2 regions of the Streptomyces sp. NPDC000229 genome follow, and region 1 is predicted to be linked to the other one. Evidence: riboswitches for the same ligand, from Rfam matches in the RefSeq annotation. Region 1 holds a riboswitch; the other holds the start of a gene.
What was found. Region 1 has a riboswitch for S-adenosylmethionine ahead of thrC (threonine synthase). Riboswitches for the same ligand answer to the same signal wherever they lie in the genome.
Positions count from the first base shown of each region.

Region 1 (3,865 bases):
CGCTCGGCCAGCAGGTGCCGGAAGGCCAGCAGCCCGCGGACGATGTTCTTGGACAGCTCCGTGCGGTCGACGCGGACGACCGTCCTGCGGTCCGGGCCGATCTGGTCGCGCAGCAGCGCCATGCGGTCGTCCACGTCCGGGCGGCGTGAGCGGTCGCGGAGGAACTCGGCGTCCGCGCCGAGGCCGTGCACGCCCAGGTGGGTCTGGTGGGGCTTGCCGTGCGCCCAGTACTGCACGATCGGCGACTGGTCCTTGGGCCAGTGCGTCGTCACGTCCATGTCCCGCAGGGACTTCGCGCAGCAGTCCTGGAAGGCCTTCAGCCAGCGCCAGGTCAGGAAGCCGAGCCGGTCCGCGCCGAGCATGCCGAGGAGGAGCTCCTCGGCGATGTCGTCCGGGAGCATGGAGAAGTACTCCGGCGGCGCCCACGGCGTGTGCGAGAAGTGGCCGATGCGCAGGTCGGGGCGGAGCTCGCGGAGCATTCCGGGGACCAGGGCCAGGTGGTAGTCCTGGACGATCACGACCGCGCCGTCCGCCGCCTCCACCGCGAGGGCCTCGGCGAAGGCACGGTTGTAGAGGCGGTAGGACCCCCACTGGCGGCGGAATTCCGCGTCGAAGACGGGCTCCAGCGGCGTCTGGTACAGCATGTGGTTCACGAACCACAGCACGGAGTTCGCGATGCCGTTGTACGCGTCGGCGTGCACCGCCGCGTCGATGTCGAGCATCTTCACGCCCGGCTCGGCCGCGACGCCCTGCCGCACCGCCTGCCGGTCGCCGTCGCTCAGCGCGGCGCACACCCACAGCGCGCCCGCGTCCGGCCCGATCGCGGACAGTCCCGACACCAGTCCGCCCCCGCCGCGCCGGGCGTCGAACGTCCCGTCCTCACGTGGTACGTAGCTGACCGGACCGCGGTTCGAGGCGACAAGAATCTGGGCTGCCATGGAGACGAACCTAGCCCGTTGCGGAAACGCTCAAACGTACGGCCCTCAGGCCACCCGGCGGCGCCGTGCGTACTCGGCCACCTCGGTCATCGGCGGGCGTTCCTCGGTGTCGACGTCGTGCGTACGCGGTACGAAGCCGTCGTCCCCGCGGTCGAACTGCGTCAGCCGCGGCCGCACCAGGTGCCCCCGCGACAGCCGCAGCTGCGCCGTCCGGTAGATCGCCGCCGCCATCCGGCCCAGCGCCCGCTCGTCCTGGTGCCGGTGCTTGCGCACACCCACGTCCACCTGCGCGAGGGCGTCGAGGCCCACGGTGTGCAGGGCGTCGACGAGGAGGCCCAGTTCCACTCCGTAGCCGACGGGGAAGGGGAGACGTTCGAGAAGGGAGCGGCGGGCCGCGTACTCGCCGCCCAGCGGCTGGACGAACCCGGCGAGCTGCGGCCAGTGCAGGTTCAGCAGCGGCCGCGCCACCAGCTCGGTCACCCGGCCGCCCTGCCCGGGGGAGCCGGCCAGGGGGCGGTCGTACATGGCCTTGACGAAGTGGACGGACGGGTCGGTGAGGAGGGGGCCGACGATCCCGGTGACGAAATCGGCCGAGAAGTCACGCAGGTCGGCGTCGACGAAGCAGACGATGTCGCCGGTGGTGGCGAGGAGGGAGCGCCACAGCACCTCGCCCTTGCCGGGGAGGGCGGGTACGCGGGGGAGTATCGCGTCCCGGTGCACCACGCGCGCCCCGGCCGCGGCGGCGACCTCGGAGGTCCGGTCGGTGGAGCCCGAGTCGATCACCAGGAGTTCGTCGACGAGCGGGGTGGAGGCGGACATCAGCTCGCGGCGGATCACGGTGACGATGTCGCCGACCGTCGCCTCCTCGTTCAGTGCCGGCAGCACGACACTGACGGTCGTCCCGTGCTTGGCCGCGAGCAGCCGGTCGAGCGGTCGGTCGGCCACGGACCAGGACCGCCGCTCCAGCCAGCGCTCCACCTCTTCCAGCACGTGATCTCCATCTCGCGTATCGGACGACCATCTCAAGCGTCCGGGGGTTCGGTTACAGTCTTGAACAACGCGGATGGCCGTCGCATGTCGGGTCCCCGCGGAAACAATCGAATACCGCTCATCCAGAGGGGCAGAGGGACACGGCCCGTTGAAGCCCCGGCAACCCTCCAGTCGGCACTCGCAAGCTCTTGCGCGAGGCCCCGGCTAGGGAAGGTGCCAAATCCGTCTCATGGCGAAGTGCGCCATGAGGAAGATGAGGAGAAAGGGCCTCGCCTCCATGGCTGTACAGACTGTCGCCACCGCCAAGAACGTCGACCTCGGGCCTGCTTCCGCCCTCTCCTGTCGCGAATGCGGCGAGCGCTTCGCGCTCGGTCCCATTTTCGCCTGTGAGCTGTGTTTCGGGCCGCTCGAGATCGCCTACGACCTGCCGGTGGGTGACCCGGAAGCCCTGCGCAAGCAGATCGAGGCCGGTCCCGCCAACATCTGGCGGTACGCCCCTCTCCTGCCCGTGCCGGCCGACGTGACCGACAAGCCGAACCTGAACCCCGGCTGGACCAAGCTCGTCCAGGCGGACAACCTGGCGCGCGAGCTGGGTGTCGAGCCGGGCAAGCTGTTCGTCAAGGACGACTCCGGCAACCCGACGCACTCCTTCAAGGACCGCGTCGTCGCGCAGGCGCTCGAGGCGGCGCGCGCCTTCGGCTTCACCACCCTGTCCTGCTCGTCGACGGGGAACCTGGCGGGTGCCGTCGGCGCCGCCGCCGCCCGCGCCGGTTTCCGTTCCTGCGTGTTCATCCCGCACGACCTGGAGCAGGGCAAGGTCGTCATGGCCGCCGTCTACGGCGGCGACCTGGTCGGCATCGAGGGCAACTACGACGACGTCAACCGCTTCTGTTCCGAGCTCATCGGCGACCCGCTGGGCGAGGGCTGGGGCTTCGTGAACGTGAACCTGCGGCCGTACTACGCGGAGGGTTCGAAGACCCTCGCGTACGAGATCTGCGAGCAGCTGGGGTGGAAGCTGCCCGACCAGCTGGTCGTCCCGATCGCGTCCGGCTCGCAGCTGACGAAGATCGACAAGGGGCTCCAGGAGCTCATCAAGCTGGGCCTGGTCGAGGACAAGCCGTACAAGATCTTCGGTGCCCAGGCGGAGGGCTGCTCGCCGGTGTCGACGGCCTTCAAGGCCGGTCACGACGTCGTACGGCCCCAGAAGCCGAACACCATCGCCAAGTCGCTCGCCATCGGCAACCCGGCCGACGGCCCCTACGTCCTGGACATCGCCCGCCGGACCGGTGGCGCGGTGGAGGACGTCGACGACCAGCAGGTCGTCGACGCGATCAAGCTGCTGGCGCGTACGGAGGGCATCTTCGCCGAGACGGCGGGTGGCGTGACCGTGGGCGTGACGAAGAAGTTGATCGAGGCGGGCGTGCTGGACCCGTCCCTGACCACGGTCGTGCTCAACACGGGCGACGGCCTGAAGACCCTCGACGCCGTCGCTCCGACCACCGGCCCGACCGCGACGATCCGACCGAGCCTGGACGCGTTCCGCGACGCCGGCCTGGCCTGACCCTGACTTGAGCCTGTACTGAGAGGCAGCATCACGACATGAGCGTCAACGTCCGCATCCCCACCATCCTCCGTACCTACACCGGCGGCCAGGCCGAGGTCACGGCGGAGGGCGCGACCCTGTCCGAGGTCATCGAGTCGCTGGAGAAGAACCACCCGGGCATCGCCGCCCGTGTCCTGGACGACCAGGGCAAGCTCCGCCGCTTCGTGAACGTGTACGTCAACGACGACGACGTGCGCTTCGAGCAGGGTCTCCAGACCGCCACGCCCGACGGTGCGGGTGTGTCGATCATTCCGGCCGTCGCAGGCGGCTGCTGACGCAGGCGGCGTGACGGACTTTGCCCCCTCCGTGAGAGAAGCGGAGGGGGCAATTCTGC
Region 1 covers NZ_JBEPEL010000045.1:12,544-16,408, forward strand. The annotation lists gene ABT360_RS21515 (alpha,alpha-trehalose-phosphate synthase (UDP-forming)) at 1-938, opposite strand, end outside; gene ABT360_RS21520 (glucosyl-3-phosphoglycerate synthase) at 984-1,928, opposite strand; SAM riboswitch class I at 2,044-2,188, shown strand; gene thrC (threonine synthase) at 2,173-3,489, shown strand; gene ABT360_RS21530 (ubiquitin-like small modifier protein 1) at 3,528-3,806, shown strand.

Region 2 (3,865 bases), on a different contig from region 1:
GCGACTGACACAGGCCGAGCTGCTGGTGGCGTGCAACCCGTACAACGTGCTGTGCGGCGAGCGGGGCGTGGCCCGGGTCTTCGGCCCCCAGAAGGGCGCGACCCCGGCGCAGTGCGAGGAGTTGTCGGCGGCGCTGGAGCGCTGGGCGGCCGCGCTGACGACGGCGTTCGCCCCGGACCTGGACCTGCGGTGCGCGCCCGGCACCGGGGCGTCGGGCGGGCTGGGAGCGGGGCTCGCGGCGGTGGGCGCCCGGCTGCTCCCCCGCTTCGAGGTGCTCCTCGACGGGCTGGACCTCGGCACCCGGCTGGGCCACGCCGACCTGGTGATCACCGGCGAGGGCGCCCTGGACGCCCAGACCGTGCGGGGCAAGGTTCCCGGCGAGGTGGCCCGCCGGGCGCGGGAGGCGGGCGTCCCGCTGCTCGCGCTGGCGGGGACGCTCGGCGACGGGGCCCGGGAGGCGGGGCTCGACGCCTACGAGTCGATCGTGCCCGGACCCCTACCGCTGGCGGACGCCCTGGACCGTGCGGCCGAGCTGCTCGCGGACGCCGCCGAGCGGGCCCTGCGCACGGTCCTGGTGGGCACCCGGATGGTCAGCCGCGGTCGGGCACACAACGCCCGTCCTCCGTACGGTAGTTCCACCGCGCCCCGTCCCGTACGAGCTCCTTCACGGCCCGAACGAACCGGTCGACGTGCTCGTCCGGCGTCCCCGCCCCGAAGCTGACGCGGATGGCGTTGAGGGAGGTGGTCCCGCCGTCGGGGGCGCCGCACTCGCCGACGTCCTGGGGATCGCTGCCGAGCAGGGTGCGCACCAGCGGGTGGGCGCAGAACAGCCCGTCGCGGACGCCGATGCCGTACTCGGCCGACAGCGCCGCCGCGAAGTGCGAACTGTTCCACCCCTGGACCACGAACGAGATGACGCCGACGCGGGTGGGGGTCCCCCCAGCCGAAGGCGAGGGGGATTCGTCGCCGAACAGCGACAGCACCTTCACCTCGGGCACCTCGGCGAGCCCCTCGCGGACCTTGCCGATCAGGTACTGCTCGCGGGCGACCAGGGTGTCGAACCCGGCTTCGGTGAGCGCCTTGCAGGCGGAGGCGATGGCGTACACGCCGATGACGTTGGGCGAGCCGGCCTCGTGGCGGGCGGCGGTGGTGTGCCATTCGACGTCCACCCCGCCGTCGGCGCGCCGCGCGACCTTGCGGGAGGCGCCGCCGCCGGCCAGGTACGGTTCGGCGTCGCGCAGCCAGTCGGCGCGGCCGGCGAGGACGCCGGAGCCGAACGGGGCGTAGAGCTTGTGCCCGGAGAACGCCACCCAGTCGACGTCCAGTTCGCGCACCGAGACCGGGTGGTGGGGCGCCAGCTGGGCGGCGTCCAGGACGATGCGGGCGCCGTGGGCGTGGGCGGCGGCGGCCAGCTCGCGCACGGGCCACAGCTCGCCGGTGACGTTGGACGCGCCGGTCACGCAGACCAGGGCGGGGCCGTAGGGGTCACGGTCGGCGAGCGCCCGCTCCAGCGTCTGGACCGCCTGTGCCGGCGTACGGGGCGCGTTGAGGTACGTGACCTGCGCGTCCCTCCAGGGCAGCAGCGAGGCGTGGTGCTCGGTCTCGAAGACGAAGACCTGGCAGTCGGCGGGCAGGGCGGCGGCCAGCAGGTTCAGCGAGTCGGTGGTCGACCGGGTGAACACCACCTGGTCGCCCTCGCGGCAGTCCAGGAACTCCGCCACCGCGACCCGGCTGTTCTCGAACAGGTCGGTCGACAGTTGCGACAGGTACCCGGCCCCCCGGTGCACGCTGCCGTAGTACGGCGCGTAGGCGGCCACGTCGTCCCACACCCGCTGGAGGGCCGGCGCGCTGGCGGCGTAGTCGAGCGCGGCGTACGTGACCTCGCCCCCGGTGACGAGCGGCACGGTGACATCCCGTCCCAGAACGGGCAGCGGGGAACAAACGGACTGGTCGGCGGCAACGGTGGTGACAGACATGGCGAACTCCCGTACAGGGCAGGCGAATCCGTCGCTTCGACGCACACGGGTGCGGCGCGGCGGAGGGGAAAAGGGGTACCGAAGAAGGGGCGATACGCCCTATCGCATTCGCTTGCTCACGAGACTGCTCCCTTGAGGACCAGGACCCCAGGGTGTGCAGGGGTCCGCGCTTGCCACAGGCTTCGCCGCCTGCGGCCTGGTCTTCACCCGGGGCACCCCGCCACGGACGGAGGGTTGCCGGACAGCGGGCCGGGGCCGTAGTCGCTGTCACTCATGACCTGCCGAGAAGTTAAGGCACGTGATCGCCCGAGCGCAACCCGTGTCCGGATCCCGGACGTCCCGACGGGTGGCCTGTCCGGCCGGTGTCCCCCGTGCCGAGGGCGCCGCGCGGTCCACACCGCGCGGGGACGCACGGCCGGTGCCGTACCGCCGCCGGCACCGGCCGGACGCCCCCGGAGCAGGCCCGCCACGTCACGGGCGCCGCCCTACGGGCGGTCACGCGCCGAAGGTGCGCTACGCGTTGCTCGCCGCCACCCAGCGGTCCAGCGCCGCGCGCGCCGCGCCCGAGTCGACCGCTTCGGCCGCCCGGGTGATGCCCGCCCGGATCCGCTCGGTCAGCGGCGCGTCCGACGGCTCCAGGGCCACGAGGGCCGCCGCCGCGTTGAGCAGCACCGCGTCCCGGACGGGGCCGGTCTCGCCGCCCAGCAGCCGGCGTGCCACGTCCGCGTTGTACGAGGCGTCCGCGCCGCGCAGCGCCTCGACGGGCACCAGGTCGATGCCCACGTCGCGCGGGTCGAAGGTCTCCTCGCGCACCGCGCCGTCACGGACGACCCACACCTTGGAGGTGGCCGTGGTCGTCAGCTCGTCCAGGCCGTCGTCGCCGCGGAACACCAGGGCGGATGAGCCGCGCTCGGCCAGCACCCCGGCCATGATCGGGGCCATCCGGGCGTCGGCGACGCCGGTCGCCTGGGCCTTCACGCGCGCCGGATTGGTGAGCGGGCCGAGGAAGTTGAACGTCGTCCGGATGCCCAGCTCCTTGCGGGCCGCCGCCACATGGCGCAGCGCCGGGTGGAACTTCACCGCGAAGCAGAAGGTGATGCCGGCCTCCTCCGCGACCTCCGCGACCCTCCGGGGCGTCAGGTCCAGGTTGACGCCGAGCTTCTCCAGCACGTCGGAGGAGCCGGAGGCGGAGGACGCGGCACGGTTGCCGTGCTTGACGACCTTGGCGCCGGTACCGGCGACGACGATCGCGGCCATGGTGGAGATGTTGACGGTCTTGGCGCCGTCGCCGCCGGTGCCGACGAGGTCGACGGACGGGCCGGGCACCTCGATGAGGTTGGCGTGCGCGTACATGGCGCGGACGAGGCCGGTGATCTCCTCGACCGTCTCCCCCTTGGCGCGCAGCGCGACCGCGAAACCGGCGATCTGGGCGTCGGTCGCCTCGCCCCGCATGATCCGGTCCATCGCCCACGCCGTGGCGTCGGCGCTCTGGTCGCGCCCCTCCAGCAGGGCGTTCAGGACGTCGGGCCACGAGCGGCCCGCCGCGGTGTCGCCTCCAGCGGGGTTCACAGCGCTCATGGTCGCTCCTGGTGTCGTACGTACGCGGAGTACGGGGCGTACAGGGATGACCACCACCCTATCCATCCCGGGGCACGGCAAAGAGCCCCGTCCAGCGAATGGACGGGGCTCCTGCCGTGGCGACCTTCTGGGGGTCCCCCGGGGGCGATGCCCCGGGGGGGAAGGTGATCAGTGGTGGCCGTGGCCGCTGCTGATCTCCTTGTACTCCTCGGGCGTGGCCTTGGGGATCTGGTTCCCCTCGCCGAAGTAGCCCTTGCTGAGCTTCGCGCGGAGCTTCTGCCCGAGCGACGGCTTGCGCTCGACGCCGTTCT
Region 2 covers NZ_JBEPEL010000033.1:58,508-62,372, forward strand. The annotation lists partial or broken gene ABT360_RS18175 (glycerate kinase family protein) at 1-589, shown strand, start outside; gene ABT360_RS18180 (aminotransferase class V-fold PLP-dependent enzyme) at 591-1,976, opposite strand; SAM riboswitch class IV at 2,138-2,255, opposite strand; gene trpD (anthranilate phosphoribosyltransferase) at 2,490-3,554, opposite strand; gene qcrB (cytochrome bc1 complex cytochrome b subunit) at 3,723-3,865, opposite strand, start outside.
Region 2: it holds a riboswitch for S-adenosylmethionine, as region 1 does, so the genes downstream of both, ABT360_RS18180 (aminotransferase class V-fold PLP-dependent enzyme) here and thrC (threonine synthase) in region 1, are expected to answer to the same signal.